Regions from separate parts of the Lactobacillus amylolyticus genome, predicted to be linked through region 2. Evidence: riboswitches for the same ligand, from Rfam matches in the RefSeq annotation. Region 2 holds a riboswitch; the other holds the start of a gene.
The links. Region 2 has a riboswitch for FMN ahead of D0Z64_RS03740 (ECF transporter S component). Riboswitches for the same ligand answer to the same signal wherever they lie in the genome.

Region 1 (9,937 bases), on a different replicon from region 2:
ACCTCCTCTGCACATTCACGAGCTCGGTTGCCTTTTTTCAATAAGAATGAAAGAACAAGTGCGATCAAAGCAAAGACGATACTAATTGCAAAAGCAGCATGGAAACCATCCAATGTGGCATTGATTGCACCGCTCTTGTATTGCAATGGCAAAGTCTTAAGCATTGATTTTGCCGGCATATTGTTGGTGGGAGTTGTTGTCAAAACAGAAACCAAAATGGCAGTACCGATTGATGACAAGGCTTGTCTGAAAGTATTGTTAACTGCGGTTCCGTGTGAAATCTTATCTAGTGGGAGAGAGTTCATACCGGAAGTAGTAAGTTCATCATAACGAGGGCAACACCAATCGTTCTGATTGCATAAAGAATAATAATCATCAAGAATGAGCTATTTTCGGTTAAGAAAACAAATGGAATTGTACCAAGTGTTAGCAATGTCATACCGGTGGTAGCCATCTTTCTGGCACCATAGCGATCGAAAATTCTACCAGTAATTGGTGACATAACTCAAAGCATCAATGCCCCGGGTAATAAAATCAAACCTGAATGGAAGGCTGATTCACCTCGTAAGTTTTGAATGTAAAGCGGAAGCACCATTTCAATTCCGACCATAGCAAGGTAGGTAACACCTGAAAGAATAGCGGCCAGTGAGAATTCAAAATGCTTGAAAACGGTGATGTCCAGGAAGGGATCATACATTTTAAGCTGACGAATGCCAAATAGAATAATGAAGATAATTCCGAATTCGATGAAGGCTAAAATTCCAGATTGGGCCAGCCTTTATTTCCAGCCTCTGAAAAACCGTATAGGAGTGAACCAAATCCAATAGTAGAAGTAGCAACGGAAATAATGTCGATTTTTTCTTCTTTGGTTGGCAGCACGTCTTTAACTAAGAAAAATGCTAGTACCAAGACGATGCCGGCAATTGGTGCGATAATGCTGAAAAGGTAGCGCCATGATAAATTGTCGATGATCAAACCGGAAAGCGTTGGGCCAATGGCGGGTGCCAGACCAATAACGATTCCGACGGTTCCCATGGCAGCCCCACGCTTGTCAGCTGGGAAAATGGAAAGCATAATCGTCTGAAGCAGCGGCATGGTAACACCAACACCTAAGCCTTGAATGATTCTTCGGCAAGCAAGGTGCAAAGTTAGGCGCAACGGCCGCAGTAACTGTTCCGATGAAGAAAATTGCCATTGCTGGCAGATACATTTTTCTAGAACCGAAACGATTGATTAACCAAGCAGAAATTGGAATCATAATGCCGTTAACCAGCAAGAAGGCAGTTGAAAGCCATTCTGCGGTCGCCGTACTAATGTTGAAATCTTTCATAATTGAAGGAAGTGCGGTTGAAAGCAGGGTACTATTTAGAATCGTACAGAATGAGCCGATGATCAGCACTAATACAAGCAAGTTTCGATTGTATTTTTTGTCATGAATGTCAACAGGTTGTTTATTCATGCTTTGTCCTCCTTTACTCATTGTAAAAACTGTTAGCATTAACTAGAATAGAAGAACTTGAACAGGAAGTTGGAATGAGAATTCCTAATTTTGGACATGCTGGTGATGGTAATTTGCATATTTATCTTTGTTCAGATAATGATTCAAAGGAAGAATTTGCTAGAAAGAGTCATCTGGTTATTTCAGAACTTTATAAGAAAGCACGTGAAGTGGATGGCAATATGTCCGGCGAACATGGAATTGAATATGCGCGAAAAGATTACTTTGAAAAATTTTATGGTAAAGATTATGTAGAATTATTAACGAGGATTAAACATGTCTTTGATCCAAATGAAGTAATTAATCCAGATAAGGCATTTCCTTTAAAAGATAAATAAAGTTTTATAAAATAATTTTTGGTCCAGAATTTCTTTTGAATTTTGGGCCTTTTTGATAAAATATATCGCCATTAATACTAACAAATGAGACTGTCAAAATGCGTCAAATAAATTTATTTTAGGAGAGTATATTGATGAAAATAATTTATCGCAACGTGAAAAATTATGATTTGAATACTGTTGTAAATTTAGAGTCTGAAGCCTTTCATATGAAAAAGATATAACTAAAAAGGATATGATTGGCCGCATTGAAAATTATCCTGATACCTTTTTTGGTGGCGGAGGATAAAGAAAAAGATCAAGTTATTGGCTATACTTTTGGCCCAGCTTTTTCTAAACGATATATTGAGGATGAAATTTATTTTGCCAATCATCCTAATCGCAAGAATTGATCTATATCAGATGATTCTGTCTATAATCGTTGATAAAAATATCGTCTTAATGGAATTGCCAGTCACTTATTGAAGAAGATGGATGAAGTAGCCAAAAAGCAGGGAAGAAAGGCGATTTCGCTTAATTGTTTGACACCGTTGATAGCTTTTTATGAATTAAATGGATATACAAATGAAGGCAAAGCCAATAATATTCCAACACCCGAAGGTGAAACTATGTATAACATGGTGAAAGAATTGAAATAGTAAAACGCACCTCATTAGAGGTGCGTTTTACTATGATATGATTTATTTTATGCAATTAATTTGTTTAATGAAATCATTTCTAATAAGCTTTGTGCCGTTGAACTGCCTTCATTGCCGACCTTTAAACCTGACCGCTGTAAAGCTTGCTCGATATTTTCGGTAGTTAAAATTCCAAAAGTAACGGGAATTTCAGTTTCTAAATTCATTTGCATAATTGCATTAGTAACATTTTGAATAATCATGCTGTAATGATCTGTTTCGCCTTTAATTACGGCTCCTAAGGTCATGATGCCGTCATACTTATTGCTATTAAGAATCTTTTTGCCAGCAAAACCAATTTCAAAAGCCCCAGGAACCCAATATACATCAATGTTTTCTTCACTAATACCGAACTGCTTTAATGTGGCTAGAGCTCCGTGGACTAAATGATGAGTAACAATTTCGTTGAACTTTGAAGCAACGATTGCAATTCTTGCATTACTATTTTGAAATTTTCCTTCGTATCTTGTCATTTTTTCCTTTTATATTGCTTTTAACATATGATGAAATTTATCGCGTTTAGTTACTAAATAATCATGATTAATTTTATTGGCTGGAATTTCTAATGGAATTCTTTTCTCGACTTTGATACCATATTCTTCTAATTGATCAATCTTGTCTGGATTATTAGTTAAAAGATTAATACGCGAGATGCCTAATTCTTTCAAGATTTTAGCAGCTGATTGATATTTACGTTCGTCTGGTTCAAAACCTAAAATTTTATTGGCTTCGTAAGTATCGTAACCTTGATCTTGCAAAGCATAAGCTTTTAGTTTATTGCTTAAACCAATTCCACGTCCTTCTTGCCGCAGATAAAGAATTAAACCATTGCCATTTTCTTCGATCTGCTTCATAGCATTGTGTAATTGGTCGCCACAATCGCAACGCATTGAACCGAATGTATCGCCAGTCATACATTCAGAATGAAGACGAACGAGCATAGGCTTATTTGGATCAATTTTTCCTTTTAAGATTGCGAGATCTTCACCAGCGAAACTTTTAATTTTAAAATTACCGTATTTAGTTGGAAAATTTACAAATTCTGAAGGTTTACTCGCAAGACTTTTAACTTATTCTTGTAATTCAGCAATAGTTAAAAATGGCATATGATGTTCCTTAGCAATTTCACGAAGCTGCGGACGACGAGCCATATGGCCGTCAGCTTTCATAACTTCACAAATATAGGCAACTTCGGGTTCGCCGGCAAGCTTAGCTAAAGTTACTGAGGCCTCAGTGTGACCATTTCTTTCTAAAACGCCACCATCTTTAGCAACAAGAGGGAAGCAGTGACCAGGGCGGAAGAAATCTTCAGGCTTGGAGCTGGGATCGGCAATTGCTTTAATAGTTGCGGCACGATCATATGCGGAAATTCCAGTTGTTGTCGTTTTGTAATCAACGCTAATTGTAAAAGCTGTGCCATATGGATCAGTATTATTTGTTTCCATTTGTGGAAGCTCTAATCTTTCGGCTACTTTACGACCGACGCTTGTGCAGAGCAGACCACGAGCATATTTAGTCATGAAGTTTACGTTTTCAGGAGTAACTTTAGAGCCAATTCCGATCATATCACCCTCAGACTCACGATCTTCATCATCAGCAACAATTACTAAACCACCATTTTTCATCCATTGAATTGCATTTTGAATTTTTTTAACGTCCATTTTGAAATTTCTCCTTATTTAAATTTGCTTGTACATATTTGCCTAAAATATCGGTTTCAAGATTTACTTCATCATCGACCTGTAAGTGAGCTAAATTAGTTTTGTCTTGAGTATGAGGAATTAAACCAATTAAAAATTTGTGATTTTTAACGTCCATGACAGTTAAACTTACACCATTTAAGGCTACACTTCTTTGAGGAACGATTTGGCTTTCTAATCTAGCTGGAATAGTAAACCAAAGTTCAATTGCATTTTCGTTGATTTTTCTCTTAGCAACTTTAATAACATTATCAATATGACCAGTAACAATATGTCCTTCAAAACGTCCGTCAGCTTTCATTGCTTGTTCGACATTAACCTTGTCACCAACTTGAAGATTTTTGAAGGTGGTTTTTTCATAAGTTTGTGGCATCATCGTTACTTGAAATTGATGGTCATTAAATTTTTCTACTGTTAAACACGTACCGTTAATTGAAATCGAGTCACCAATTTTGATATTTGTTAAAAGATTCCGTGTGTAGGCAACTGTCATTTGAATTGTTTCGTCTTTTTTATTAATGCTGGCAATTTCTGCTTTGCCAGCAACTACGCCACTAAACATTTTGCTTCCTTTCATCAATCCGAACGTTATTATTAAGCTTATCAATTTTCACATCACTGAAATGATGAAAAGAAGAAGGAGAAACTGCAGAAACGCCGTTTGCTCCAAGTAAATCAGGCGCAATGTAAGTAATTAATTCGTTAACAAGATAATTATCTAAAAATGATTTTTCCAAGGTAGGTCCTCCTTCAACGTAAATCGATTGGAGTTCTTGATTTTTAAGTTCGTTAATCATGGCGCCAATACTGTCATTTTTACTGAAAAAACAATGTACGAATTTGTTGTTAAAGGGATGCGAGGATAATGACTTATTTTCAGTAAAAATCCAAGTTTGCGCTTTTTGATCAGTAAATAGTTTTAAATCAAGATGCTTTAATAATCGTCCACGCCGATCAAGTACGATGCGAATAGGTGAGTAATCGGTATAGACATTGGTCAATAAACTAGGATTATCAATAATTGCTGTAGAGCTGCCAATTACAATAGCCTGATAATCAGCCCGCTCGCTGTGGACTTTTTGATAAACTAAATCATTGGTGATCTTAGTTCGCTGATTTGTTCTGACTGCAACTTTATGATCAAGCGAAATAGCTTGCTTAACCGTAATCCACGGCTGATTCGTTTCGTAAAAATAGGTATAGTGCTCATTTAGCTTTCGTGCCTCATTTGCGAGAATTCCTGTAGCAACTTGAATACCATTTTCTTTTAAAGCGGCAATTCCTTTTCCAGTTACTAATTTATGCGGATCAATTTGGGCAATTACCACGCGCTTAATATGCTTATTAACAATTAATTGTGAGCATGGTGGTTGTTTGCCAAAGTGATTACATGGCTCTAAAGTTACATAAAGTGTTGAATTGAATAATTGTTCTGGGGTTAATTTGGAAATTGCATCACGTTCAGCATGCTGCTCACCAAAATGATGATGATAGCCTGTAGCTAAAACATGATTATCTTTAACAATTACGGCACCAACTAGAGGATTCTTCCAAGTTTGATGTCTACCTTTGCATGCTTCTTGCAAAGCTAATTGCATGAAGTATTTATCATTTTCCATTTAAATTCATTCCCTTTAAGAACAAAAAAAGAGTCTCGATTTCTCGAGACTCCAATTATTTATCGTAGAGTTAAATAAATCCAACACAAAAAAGCGTAGACCTATCTTTCTTCTGCCATCTAGACTGTAACTATCGGTACCCAAATGGGATTCCACCGCATATGCGGGTTGCGGACTTTACCGCCGGTCGGGAATTTCACCCTGCCTCGAAGAACATTTATTCAATTCGCTTTTATAGTAAAACGCTTACTTATATTATGTCAACATGAAATTTATAAAATAATATGTGCAAAAACTAAAAATCTCAAGTGTACCTAAGCTTAAGAGAAGAAAAATTTTTTGAGTTTTTTGCTAGTAAATGGATTATGAACAAGATTAAAAAAGTATATATTAAATTACTGAAATTAGTATCATCTTCATAATTAACAGTAAATTATAAATTTTCGCTGTTTTTTGACGAAAATATTTATAATACAAGACAGAGTTTTAAGGAAAAAGCAGAAAGAGAGGATCTGATCCATCGAGATAACATTGTTTAATTTTCCTATTTTGTTTTTTGTTTTATGAGGATATGTTAATTTACTACTAGATAATGTTTATGTAACTACCTGATGGAGTTGATTTTTCGGGCTCTTTGTCAAACACCCTAAAGTATAAAGGTAGATAGAAACATGACGATGTTTTTATCTACCTTTTTTCTTATACTTAGATTGAGGTTGAGGTCGACAACAGAATGGAATATTAAATTCGACTGTCAAACGGGCCCATAAATGTTTATTTTCAATCAAACTAGATTAAGGGTGTGGATCTCAGAGATCGTATAATCAAGAAATGGAGCTGAAAATAAATATTTGCCTCAATTGATTTAAAACGGGGTGATTAGGTGAATATTATTGGTATTGATGTTAGTCAAGGTGAAAGTCATGCCACTTTGATAACAAAAGAAGCGGAAGAAATAGCTTTTAAATTTAAGCATAATAAGAGCGGTTTCCAAATATTAAATTCTTATATTAAACCCGGTACAATAATAATATTTGAAACTACAGGTGTTTATTCGGCTCAGCTTACTACTTATTTAAAAAATAAAAAGGTCAAATTTTATGAGCTAAATCCCCTAGAAGCAAAATTAAGAATGGCTTCTTTGAGAAGAAATAAAACTGACAAGAATGATTCATTTAAATTAGCTTTATTGGGTAAAACTCAATTAGCGGAAATAAAGAATCACTGTAATAAACAATCTAATTCGTTGTATGAATCTTTACGGATTTTATCTTTGAGATATAAGCAGTTAATTAAATGTAGAACCAGAATACTTAATTTCCTTCGTTCTAGCTTAGAGCTTACTTTCCCAGAACTAAATCAGATTTTTAAAAATGCTTATGCAGTTTTAGCCCTTCAAGTATTTAGAATGTATTGTCATCCTGACTTTTTGGTAGGATTAACTCTTAAAGAAATGACCACTAGAGTTTACCAATCTGTTAGCAGGCGAATACATAAAGATGTAATTCAAAGTTATTGTGCTCAAGTTTGGTTAGCAGCTAAAGATTCTTATCCTGCTGTTCCAGCAAATTCTTTAGAAATTGAAATTATTTCAGAATATTGCGATGAGATAGAAAGCTACAATAAAGAAATAGCCTATATTCAAAACAAGTTAATCAAGACGGCTGTTGGCTTGGATGATTTCAAAGTTATTTCCAGTATTCCCGGAGCCGGTCAATTAAATAGCGCTCTATTATTAGGCTTTACTGGTGATATTGCTCGCTTTGATAATTATAAACAACTCAATGCTTTCCTAGGTTTGGATTTAAATAGATATCAGTCTGGTAAATACATTAAAGGCGATACAATTAATCGTAGAGGTAGTAGTCAAGGCAGAGCTGTTGAAACAGACATGATTCGAAGTATGTTAAGAAATCAAGGCAAAATTCAAAATCATTTAATTGATTACTATTACAAATTAAAAAAGCCGCCTTTCAATAAGCATGACAAGGTAGCTTTAATAGCATGCGCCAATCATTTGAATCGCACTATTATAAATTTGGTCCACACACATCAACTTTATAATTATTCTAAGGCGATTAATTAATAGATGTTTAGCACATAATAAGTGAAAAAACTGCCAAAAGACTAGTCTTTTGGGGCTATGTTTAGTATACTCTTTTTTTCTCTGTAGTAATGCTTGACATTCTATAAGAATTCCTGTTGATGAAGAGTAAAGTTTAAGGATTAAGCAATTAATAAATTGCTTAATCCTTTTTCTTTGACTTTGTTTTCTTCCAGTCTGATTCTTGTTAAGAGATTAATAAAATCAGAATAACCAAAGGCAGTTCGTTCAATTTGTTTAATCTTGCGGTTGAAGCCTTCTAGGCAGCCATTGGAATAGCTTGACTGTGCTCCATTTAATACGGCCTTTAAATTATGCTTGAACGTTAAAAGCGTTTTATGCATTAGACCGCCCACCGGTTTTTTTGAGCAGATGATTCTTTTAAGCTTCTGACTGTCATTGTCTTCTAAGGCTGTAAAGAAATCCTGCATTCGATTGTATGAATTTTCCAGCGTCGTATTAGGACTAATTTCTTGCATAACAATCTGCTCCTGAGTAAGCGAATCCATGTAGTGCCAATTGTAGCGCGGATGAATCTTGTCCAAATCATCATATTTTTTCAAATAGAGCCTCCATAGAGATTTCAAAAGCTTGTATTCTCGGGATTGCTTGTCAAATGTCTTTATGGCTCTGACACGCAGAGAATTGAATGAGCGCGGTGAACACCTTTCTCTTGGAAGCATTGTAAATACAGTAGTGTTTGGCGTGGCATTGGGCTTTTTTATGTGAGCGGCAGAGGACTCTCTGTTTAAATAAACGAATAATAATTGGCCGGCTGAAGCAGAACGGCCTGATAGATTTTTATAAAAGAGGACTATGTCCTCTTTTTTTTGAAATAAAAACCTGTTAACAGCTTATCACAGAGATAAGCCATCAACAGGAAAAATTATAGAGCCAAAAATAAAAGCTCAAGAATTGCTAAAGATGCAGTTCTTGAGCTTTTTTCGTAGGAAAGTATTTTTAATAATCGGTTCTGAGACAAATTTGCTAAAATAAAAGAAAAAGTACATGCTTCTTAATTCAAATAGGAGGAATTAATATGAGCCTTACCATTAATCTTTACTATACCGGTAAAAACGGGGATGCCCGCAAGTTTATGAATGAAATGGAATCAAGTGGCATTGCTAAGCGAATTCGTGAAGAAGATGGAAATGAACGCTATGATTACTTTTTACCAGCTTACCAGCAAATGATCCTAAAACAGTGCTGTTAATTGACAGCTGGAAAGACCAAAAGGCGATTGACAAGCACCATGCTTCACCAATGATGAAAGAGTTAGCTGCTTTGCGTGAAAAATATGATCTGCACATGAAAGTTGAACGGTTTGTTTCTGTTGAAGAACCAAGTAGCGACGATAAATTTATTCGGAAATAAGGAAAACAAGAAATGGTCAAACGCTGTCCTTGGGGCGAAACTGATGATCAGCTTTATCGCAATTACCATGATCAGGAATGGGGCAAACTAAATTTAGATGAAAAGTATCTCTATGAGATGCTAGTGCTTGAGAGTTTTCAACCTGGACTTTCTTGGTCAACAATCTTACATAAGCGTGAGAATTTCCGCCAGGATTTTGCTGGTTTTAAAGTTGAGAAAGTGGCAAAATTTACAGATACAGATTTTCGAAGATTGATGGATGATGCAGGCATTATTCGTAATAAATTGAAAATTAATGCAGCGATTAACAATGTGCGTGTGCTTGTTAAATGGATCGATCTGGCAAAACTTTTTCGAAATTTTTAACGGATTATCTGCCTCAACCGATTGTTCATCATTTTGAGCAAATGTAAATAGAAAAATAAAGATCCTCAGAATTAAACAAAATTCTGAGGATCTTTTTAGATCTGATTAATTAAACTAACCGGCAGAGTGTAAACACTTTCTAGTTTTTCATGTGGTTGATTAATTTGATGAAGAAGCAGGTCACTCATCAATTCAGCCAGTTCTTTGATATGCTGCTGAGCAGTAATTAAATGTGGAAACAGATTTTGGATCAAAATTGTA
Region 2 (9,937 bases):
GAATACAAGGGCTCAAACGTTACTGAAGCTATTGGTGAATCAGTTGTACGTACTGCTCAAGAATTGGGCGTTAAGACTATCATCGCAGCAACTAAGTCAGGTTACACTGCTCGTATGATTTCTAAGTACCGTCCAAATGCAGACATTATTGCTATGACCTTTGATGAAAAGATCCAACACTCATTGGGTATCGTTTGGGGCGTAATTCCTGTATTGACTAGAAAACCTAAGTCAACTGATGACATGTTCGAAATGGCTGCTAAAGTTGCTAAGGAAAAGGGCCTAGTTAAGAATGGCGACCTTGTAATTATCGTTGCTGGTGTTCCAGTTGGTGAATCTGGTACTACTAACGTAATGAAGTTACAAATCATTGGTAACAAGCTTGCACAAGGTTTAGGTGTAGGTAATGGCTCAGTTGTTGGTAAGGCTGTAGTTGCTAACTCAGCTGAAGAAGCTAACAGCAAAGTTAAGGAAGGCGACATCTTAGTTTCTAAGGTAACTGACCCTGACTACATGCCAGCTATTAAGAAGGCTTCAGGCTTAGTTGTTGAAGCTTCTGGTTTGACTTCACATGCCGCAGTTGTTGGTTTGTCATTAGGTATCCCAGTTGTTGTTGGTACTACTGATGCAACTGATAAGATTTCTGATGGTACTACTATCACTGTTGATGCACGTCGTGGTGCTATTTACCAAGGTGAAATCTCAAACCTTTAATCAATTAAGATTAATTAAAAAGTAAATAAAATAGTCAGCTAGCGCGGCTGGCTATTTTATTTTGCCCAAATTTTGGGTATACTGGTAAAAGGAATATGTAAAGTAGGAGATTAATATGCTTGGAACTATTCAAACTGGAAAAGTAACCGACCAAAATGAAAATGCATTTTTTGTCCAAATTGATGGAATTACTTATGAATTAAAAAAACATGAGCTAACTCAGGATGAAATTCCTAAAGTTGGCGATCAAGTCACAGGTTTTATTTATGATAATAAGAATCATGAACGTGAAATGACGCAATTTTTGCCTTTCGCTGGTCCAGATCAATATGGCTGGGGCAAGGTAACCGAAGTTCGTTATGGTTTAGGAGTTTTCGTTGATGTAGGCTTACCAGATAAAGACATCGTTGTTTCTATGGATGATTTGCCACTGGATAAAGAAAGGTGGCCTCGAAAAGACGATCGTCTTTTAGTTCGTCTTGAAACTGACAAAAAAGAACGAATTTGGGCAAAACTAGCAGATGAAAATATTTTCGAACAATTGTCTGCAAGTTTTCCAAACAATATGAACAACAAAAATGTATTTGCGACTGTTTACTCAAGTAGAGAAATAGGTGCATTCGTTTTAACGAATGAATATTATCTTGGATTTGTTCCTGAATCACAAATGGGTAGGACTTTGCACTTAGGTGAGCAATTTAAAGGTCGGGTAATTGGCATTAGTCAGTACGGTCGACTTAATTTAAGCAATTTGCCGCGTGCCTTTGAAGAAATCGATGATGATGCACAAATGATTTTGATGAGTTTGCGTCGTAAAGAGACCAAAACTTTACCGTTTTATGATAAGTCAGACGCTCAAGAAATTAAGAACTATTTTGGCATTTCAAAATCAGCATTTAAACGTGCATTGGGCCACTTATTAAAGGCAAAATTGGTTGTTGAAGATAAAGAGAACGGAACTATTACTTTAATTAAAGATCCTGAACAAAAAGATGACTAAATTAAATGATCAAATTGAAGATTATCTGCGTTTTGGACAAATTGAACGTGGATTAAGCGAAAATACGATAACTGCGTACAGACAGGATCTGACAGAGTTTTTAAATTTCTTGCAACAGGAAAAAATAGATTCTTGGCCGACTGAGGCAGTCGAAATAGATGCTTTTTTAGCAAGGCAAAAAGATTTAAATAAAGCTTCAAGTTCGATCAGTCGTATGATTTCTAGTTTACGCAAGTTTTATCAGTGGCTTGCTAGACAAAATATTCAAAAATTAAATCCAATGATTGAAATTGATTCTCCTAAAAAGCAGCGGCGTTTGCCAGTTGCTTTAACACAAGATGAAATGGATCGGCTGTTAGCTGCCCCAAACGTTGAGAAAAAGTTGGGTCTGCGTGACCGCGCATTATTAGAAATGATGTATGCAACTGGAATGCGGGTTAGCGAAGTAATCAATTTACAGCTAGAAGATGTTCATCCAGATTTGAAATTGATCAAGGTGTTTGGCAAGGGGTCAAAAGAACGTCTGGTTCCTGTAAGCAACATTGCTTTGGATTGGCTTGCAAAATATGAAAAAGAAGTTCGTGAATCTTTAGTTCTAAAACAAGGAAGAAATACAGAATTTGTCTTTTTAAATAATCGAGGTGGTTCTTTAACCCGTCAAGCTGTATGGCAAATTATTAAACACTACTGCCAGCTTGCAAATATCAATAAGGACGTTACTCCTCATACTTTAAGACATACTTTTGCTACGCACTTATTAGAAAATGGTGCGGATTTAAGGGTTGTTCAAGAAATATTAGGTCACTCCGATATCAGTACGACTCAGATATATACTAATTTGACACAAAAACATATTCTTGAGGTGTACAGAGAAACACATCCAAGGGCTTAGGTGATTAGATGCTAATTCAATATAAAAAAGATTTTGAAAAAACAACAATGGGGTTGTTGTCTTATTTACCGGACTTTAAAAATCTTGACAATTTAAAAGATGAAATGAGATTAAATCAGGCCAAGAATGATTTTCAGCTTTTTCTGTATCGTAATGATGAATCGAACATTATTGGTGTGATTGGTACGCAAAATGATGATCATTTTATTGTAATTCGCTATCTTTCGCTAGCACCAGGATATCGTGATGAAGAGCATGAACGAAAAATTCTGTCTGATTTAAAGGATAATTATCCAAATAAAAAAATCACGGCTTTGCCCGAATTTACTTATTTATTGAAGCTGGACAAGAATAATGACTAAAAAAGATAATTTAACATTAGAACTGCCTAACTTTGAAGGACCATTAGATCTTTTGCTTCATTTGATCAGATCACAGAAAATTGATATCTATGATATTCCAATTGCCCAAATTACCAGTCAGTATCTGGATTATTTAAAAAAGATGCAGCAATTAAATTTACAAATTGCTGGAGAATATTTTGTAATGTCATCCACTCTTTTACGGATTAAATCGCAATATCTTTTACCTCAAAATGATTTTGTTGACGATGATGAACAAGCGGAAGACCCGCGAGATGAACTGGTTCAACAACTGGTGCAGTATTCTGTTTTTAAAAAGATATCAAGCTTTTTTAAAGAAAAAAATGAAGAAGCCCCAGTTGTTGTTGCAAAGGAACCAAGTATTTCTAAAGATCAAAAAATTCAACCATTACCGTTAGGACAAATTACTGAAAAAGAATTGGGCGCAACTTTTGCGATGATCATCCACAAAATGAAACTTAAACAACCCAGTTCAGTAGCAATTAAAGTGCAGGAAACGCCAATCGGTGAAATGATTTCTTACTTAAAAGACAGAATTGATAAAGAAGGCAAAGTAAGTTTCTTTTCCTGTGTGCCGCGAATGAATAATTTGTCCGATGTAATCGGGCTCTTTTTAGCAAGCCTTGAATTATGTAAAAAGCACTTAGTTGTATTAAAACAAAACCGTACTTTTGGTGATTTAGAGATAGAAAGAAAAAATTAGCATGTCAACAAAATTAGGAAAACTTGAATCATTGCTCTATATAGCAGGTGATAATGGTTTAAGCATTAATAATCTATGTGAATTGCTGCATGTAACTGAGACAGAGCTTAATAATTTAACGGTTAAGCTTAAACGAAAATACGAAAATGATCCTGATTCTGGCTTGCAGGTAATTCAAATTAATGATTTATTCAAAATGACTACTAACCCCGATACGGGCGAAATAATCGAAAAGTACTTTTCAAAAGATTTGACTAAAACATTGAGCCAATCCGCACTTGAAATTCTTTCAATTGTGGCATATCGTCAGCCAATTACGAGAGTAGAAATTGATGATATTCGCGGTGTAAACTCGTCAGGTGCTTTGCAAACTTTGGTCTGGCGGGGATTAATTAAAGCAAATGGCAAAAAAGATGCACCAGGACATCCAAATTTATATGTAACGACAGATTATTTCTTACAGTATTTTAATTTCAAGAGTTTGGCTGATTTGCCTTTAATTGAAGATTTTGAAGATGAGAATTTTGAAAATGAAAGACTAGATTTCGAACAGAATGATTCTGATCAAAAAGGAGAAGAATAGATGACTTTAGAAAGATTGCAAAAAGTTATTGCAGAGGCTGGGATCGCTTCTAGACGTAAAGCAGAAAAAATGATTGTAGCTGGACGTGTAAGAGTTGATGGCAAATTAGTGACTAAATTAGGTACCAAAGTCGATACATTTAGTACGATCACCGTGGATGATGAACCAATTGAACGTGAAAGTCTGCACACTTATCTTTTTTATAAACCACGTGGTGTCGTTTCGACAGCTCATGACGATAAGGGAAGAAAAACAGTAGTCGATTACTTTGAGGATTTGCCATATCGTTTATATCCAGTAGGTCGTCTCGATTACGATACTTCTGGCTTGCTGTTGATGACAAATGATGGCAAATTAGCCAACCTGTTAATGCATCCCAAAAACGAAGTTCCTAAAGTATATGTGGCAAAAATAGAGGGAATTTTGGAACCAGATCAAATTATGACGCTTAAAAAGGGTGTCAAAGTGGATGGAAGAAAATGTGCACCAGCCAAGGTGAAGATTTTAAAGACAAATCAAAAGAAGAACAATCAAATTGTTCAATTAACCATTCACGAAGGTCATTACCATCAAGTCAAAAGAATGTTTAAAGCCGTTGGTCATCCTGTAGAAAAACTCTCCAGAGAGCGCTACGCTTTTTTGGATTTGCATGCGCTTACTTCTGGACAATATCGCGAATTAACGCGTGAAGAAGTTGACAGATTAAAACAGGTTGACTAAACTTAGATTGAACAATTAAATATTAGTGTGTTGTCTTCAGGGTAGGGTGAAAGTCCCGACCGGCGGTAAAGTCCGCGACCCACGAGAGTGGTTGAATTTCGAAAGAATACCGATAGTTAAAGTCTAGATGGAAGAAGACAGACCAACTTAAAAGAAATTTATACTTGCTTTTAAAAGTCTGTTGCTTCAGCAACAGACTTTTTGTTTTTGTCTTAGGAGGAAAGTAAATATGAAGCGTAAGCATTCTAGCAATCTAACCAATTTGATTGCATTTGCTTTAATTGGTGCAATTGCATTCGTTGTTCAAAAATTTGAGTTTCCAATTATTCCTGGCGTAGGATTTCTAAAATTTGATTTTTCAGATGTGGTTATTACAATTGGAACCTTTTTGTTTGGTGCCTGGGCAGGAGTGCTCATTACACTGATTAGGACTTTATGTAGTTTAATTTTCGGTGGTTTCGCGTTACCGACAATTGTGGGACAAATAGCTGCCTTTTTGGCAAGTTTATCGTTTGCATTGCCATTTTATTTTTTATCAAAAAAAGTATCAGAAGAGAATCGGCACTCACTTTCGAATCGGCTCAAACCCATTTTGGGCTTAATACTTGGAATTTTAATGATGACGCTTGTTCTGGCTTTAACGAATGCATTCATTTTAACTCCTGTATATGCATTGACATCGATGGCAAAAATCCCCGCAATTTCAAGTTATCAGGCCTTATACAACTTTACTGTAAAGAATTATTTGGGAGGATTGCTTCATTTGCCATCAATGCAGGCTTATATTTTTGGAATTATTGTTCCGTTCAATTTGCTCAAAGGTGCAGTTAACTCGGTGGTTGTATATATTTTGTTTGAAGCAACTTTAAAAAATATTAAACCGTTTGTACAAAAGAAATTTAACCTATAGCTATCAAAGACGCAATCTAATGCGTCTTTTTATTTTATTTGGCTTCACTGAGACCTATTCTATGCTAAAATTTGTTTAGTCAACAAATAGGAGGAAAGCCAAATGGATAACAATCCAAAAGGTCCTTATAAACATTATGAGCGACCCACTGAGAGCAGAGCCAATGAAGATGAAAAGTCGGGCGGACACTGGGGCATAGTAATCAGTGTTTTAATTATTATCTTGGCAGTTTTGGTGCCTGTAGTGCATAAAGTTGCATCACAGCATATTCAACAGACTGAACAGCCAACTGAAGTTCAAAAAGTAAAGAAGACTGAATCTAGTTCTGAAAATAAGACTTCAAAGAAAAGCAGCAGTTCTTCTGTTAAATCTAAAGCCAAGCAATCAGCTAAAAAGAGCTCCGAAACGACTAAACAAAGCAGTTCAAGCAACTCAAGCGATAGTACGCCAGCTACCTATGTTGTACAAGATGGCGATTCATTAACTAGCATTGCTGAAAAATATGGCATGAGTGTTGATGAGTTAGCAAAATTGAATAATTTATCCGATACTTCTAATATTGCAGCCGGTGATACTCTTAAGTTGAAATAAAAATTAGGAAAGGATTGAAGGAGACCGTAAAGTCTCTTTTTTAGATAGAATGCAAGTAGCAATTGATGGTCCTGCTTCAGCAGGAAAAAGTACAGTAGCAAAAATTATTGCCAAGAAATTGTCTTTTTTATATATAGATACAGGTGCCATGTATAGAGCATGCACTGTAATTGCACGCAATCATGGCTTAGATTATGGTGATGAAAGTGGTATTTTAAAGGCAATTGATCAAGATGGCATTGAATTAAAATCAGAAAACGGCGAACAAAAAGTTTATTCTGCAGGAAAGGACATTTCATTCGAAATTAGAACTCCTGAGATCTCTGCCAATGTCTCACAAGTTTCTGCTTTGCCTAAAGTACGTGAAAAGATGACGACTTTGCAAAGACAAATGGCAGGCAAGACTGATGTAATCATGGATGGCCGTGATATTGGAACTACGGTTTTGCCAGATGCTGAAGTCAAAATCTTTTTAGTTGCTTCGGCTCGTTCAAGAGCAGAACGTCGTTTGCTTGATTTAAAACAACGAGGAATTAAATCTGATCAGACCGTTGATCAAATTGAGAAGGATATTGCAGCTAGAGATTATAAAGATTCTCACCGTAAAGTTTCGCCATTAAAAAAGGCAGATGATGCAATTGAAGTTGATACAACTAGCATGACAATTGACCAAGTTGTCGATCGAATTTTAAGTGAAATAAAAAAATCAAAAAAAATTGAAGAAAATAGCACAAAATAGTAGAAAAATATCTCAGTTTCCTTTAAAATGGGACATGATATTGGGAGGTACATATGTCAGAAAACAGTAATCAATTTTTAGACGCATTAAAGCAAATGCAAGGAGTTGAGGTCGGAGATATTGTTGATGTCGAAGTATTAGACATTGAAGACGGCCAAATTGATGTTGGTGTAGAAAACGCTGGTGTCGAAGGTGTTATTACCCGTCGTGAATTCACTTCAGATCGCAACGCTGATTTGCGCGATTTAGTAAAAACAGGCGACAAGTTCAAGGCTTTAGTTTTAAGAAGAGCTGGTGGAGATAAGGAAAACGGTGAATTCTTCTTCTCATTAACTCGCTTAAAGGAAAGAGAAGCTTACAACAAGTTGCAAAAGGACTATGAAGCAGGTACTCCAATTGAAGGTACTGTAACTTCATCAGTTCGTGGTGGTTTGCTTGTTGACGTTGGTACTAGAGGTTTCTTACCAGCTTCATTAATTTCAAACCACTATGTTTCAGATCTTAAGCCATACATGGGTAAGACTATGAAGCTTAAGATTACTGAAATTGATCCTAACAAGAACCGTTTGATTCTTTCACACAAGGATTTAATTGAAGAAGAACGTGAAGAAGCATTTGATAAGGTTGCTTCACAATTAGTTGTTGGTGATGTTATCGAAGGTAAAGTATCTCGCTTAATTAACTTCGGTGCATTCATTGATGTTGGTGGTGTTGACGGTTTAGTCCACATCTCCGAAATTTCTTACAAGCATGTTGACAAGCCAAGTGATGTTTTGAAGGTTGGTCAAGATGTTAAGGTTAAGGTCATTGGTATTGACAATGACAGAAATCGTATCTCCTTGTCAATTAAGCAAACTGAACCTTCACCATTTGAACAAGCTACTGCAAACTTACATGAAGGCGATATTTTTGAAGGTGAAGTTAAGTCATTAACTAACTTTGGTGCCTTTGTTGAAGTTGCTGATGGTATCCAAGGCTTAGTACACGTTTCAGAAATTTCAAACAAGCACGTTGACAAGCCAAGTGATGTTTTGAAGGTTGGTCAAACTGTTAAAGTTAAAGTTTTGAACATTGACCCGAGTGATAGAAGAATCTCACTTTCTATTAAAGCTGCAGATTCAAATGCTTCTTCAAACGAAAGTTCTCGTCCACGTCGTTCACGTAACGAAAACTCAGTAAATAAGAAGTACATGGGTAACGATGATAACGGCTTTGCTTTAGGTGACATTATTGGTGACCAATTAAAAGACCGTAAATAATCGTATTTAAGAAAAGCCGACTTCTGTCGGCTTTTTTTATTCTTAAAAGGAGGCTGAAAAAATGGTTTTACCAGTGGTAGCAATTGTTGGCCGCCCCAATGTGGGTAAATCAACACTTTTCAACCGGATTATCAAAGAACGTTTGGCTATTGTTGAAGATGAACCTGGTGTAACTCGTGACCGAAATTATGCTCAAGCTGAATGGATGGGACATAATTTCGATCTAATCGATACTGGCGGTATTACTTGGGAAGACGGAAAAATCGAAGAGGAGATTCGTGCTCAAGCAGAGATTGCCATTGATGAAGCGGATGTCATTGTAATGCTTTGCAGCGTTGTAAATGGTGTAACTGATCTTGATGAACGAGTTGCACAGCTGCTTTATCGCACTAAAAAGCCAATTATTTTAGCAATTAACAAGGCTGATAATCCTGAACTAAGAGCGGAAGTCTATGACTTCTACAGTTTAGGATTGGGAGATCCAATTCCAGTTTCTGGAAGTCACGGAACTGGGATTGGCGATTTACTTGATGAAATTGTTAGCAAGTTTCCACGCGAACTTGATAAAAAAGATAAAGATACAATTTCCTTTAGTGTTATTGGACGTCCTAATGTTGGTAAATCTTCGATCGTTAACAAGCTTTTAGGCGAAAAAAGAGTGATCGTTGCCAATCAAGAAGGCACGACTCGAGATGCAATCGATACGCCTTTTATTGGTAAAGATGGAACAAAGTTTAGATTAATTGATACTGCGGGCATAAGAAGACGCGGAAAAGTTTACGAAAAGACTGAAAAGTATTCTGTAATGCGTGCATTGAGCGCTATTGATCGATCTGACGTGGTTTTATTAGTTCTTGATGCAAGTACAGGCATCAGGGAGCAAGACAAGCACGTGGCCGGATATGCACATGATGCGGGACGTGGTATCATTATCGTTGTAAATAAATGGGATATTCCTAAAAAAGATAGTGGCAGCGGCAAAAATTTTGAACAAGTAATTAGACAAGAATTTCAGTATCTGGACTACGCTCCAATTTTATTTGTTTCTGCAAAAACAGGTCAAAGACTTGATCAAATTCCAGAAATAGTAAAAGAAGTCTATAAAAATGAAAATCAGCGAATTCAGTCTAGCGTCTTAAATGATTTATTGTTGGAAGCAAGCAAGCTTGTACCAACGCCTTTAGTAAAAGGCAAACGACTTCGGGTCTACTACATGACGCAAGTTAAAACTAATCCGCCAACATTTGTAGTCTTTGTAAATGATCCGGAATTAATGCACTTTTCATATCAAAGATTTTTAGTAAATCAATTACGTGAGAATTTCAATTTTGAAGGCACCCCAATTAAAATAATTCCACGAAAACGTAAATAAAATCATAAGAAAGCTTGTTGTGACAAGCTGTTTGTGATATTTTAGTTTTTAGGAAAAATTGATTTTGAACG

Region 1: it holds a riboswitch for FMN, as region 2 does, so the genes downstream of both, ribD (bifunctional diaminohydroxyphosphoribosylaminopyrimidine deaminase/5-amino-6-(5-phosphoribosylamino)uracil reductase RibD) here and D0Z64_RS03740 (ECF transporter S component) in region 2, are expected to answer to the same signal.

What each region holds. Positions count from the first base shown of each region.
Region 1 is NZ_CP031836.1:159,463-169,399, reverse strand. Features, by position in the region: partial or broken gene D0Z64_RS08140 (MDR family MFS transporter) at 1-1,459, opposite strand, end outside; partial or broken gene D0Z64_RS08135 (FAD-binding oxidoreductase) at 1,498-1,836, shown strand; partial or broken gene D0Z64_RS08130 (GNAT family N-acetyltransferase) at 1,971-2,474, shown strand; gene ribH (6,7-dimethyl-8-ribityllumazine synthase) at 2,522-2,986, opposite strand; partial or broken gene ribA (GTP cyclohydrolase II) at 2,996-4,174, opposite strand; gene D0Z64_RS08115 (riboflavin synthase) at 4,164-4,775, opposite strand; gene ribD (bifunctional diaminohydroxyphosphoribosylaminopyrimidine deaminase/5-amino-6-(5-phosphoribosylamino)uracil reductase RibD) at 4,768-5,832, opposite strand; FMN riboswitch at 5,936-6,050, opposite strand; gene D0Z64_RS08105 (IS110 family transposase) at 6,716-7,918, shown strand; partial or broken gene D0Z64_RS08100 (transposase) at 8,059-8,592, opposite strand; partial or broken gene D0Z64_RS08095 (putative quinol monooxygenase) at 8,976-9,310, shown strand; partial or broken gene D0Z64_RS08090 (DNA-3-methyladenine glycosylase I) at 9,323-9,720, shown strand; gene D0Z64_RS08085 (LacI family DNA-binding transcriptional regulator) at 9,772-9,937, opposite strand, start outside.
Region 2 is NZ_CP031835.1:733,165-743,101, reverse strand. Features, by position in the region: gene pyk (pyruvate kinase) at 1-714, shown strand, start outside; gene D0Z64_RS03770 (CvfB family protein) at 830-1,714, shown strand; gene xerD (site-specific tyrosine recombinase XerD) at 1,707-2,606, shown strand; gene D0Z64_RS03760 (hypothetical protein) at 2,615-2,968, shown strand; gene D0Z64_RS03755 (segregation and condensation protein A) at 2,961-3,692, shown strand; gene scpB (SMC-Scp complex subunit ScpB) at 3,694-4,275, shown strand; gene D0Z64_RS03745 (pseudouridine synthase) at 4,276-4,995, shown strand; FMN riboswitch at 5,024-5,138, shown strand; gene D0Z64_RS03740 (ECF transporter S component) at 5,225-5,905, shown strand; gene D0Z64_RS03735 (SAG1386/EF1546 family surface-associated protein) at 6,008-6,496, shown strand; gene cmk ((d)CMP kinase) at 6,546-7,235, shown strand; gene rpsA (30S ribosomal protein S1) at 7,289-8,494, shown strand; gene der (ribosome biogenesis GTPase Der) at 8,556-9,866, shown strand.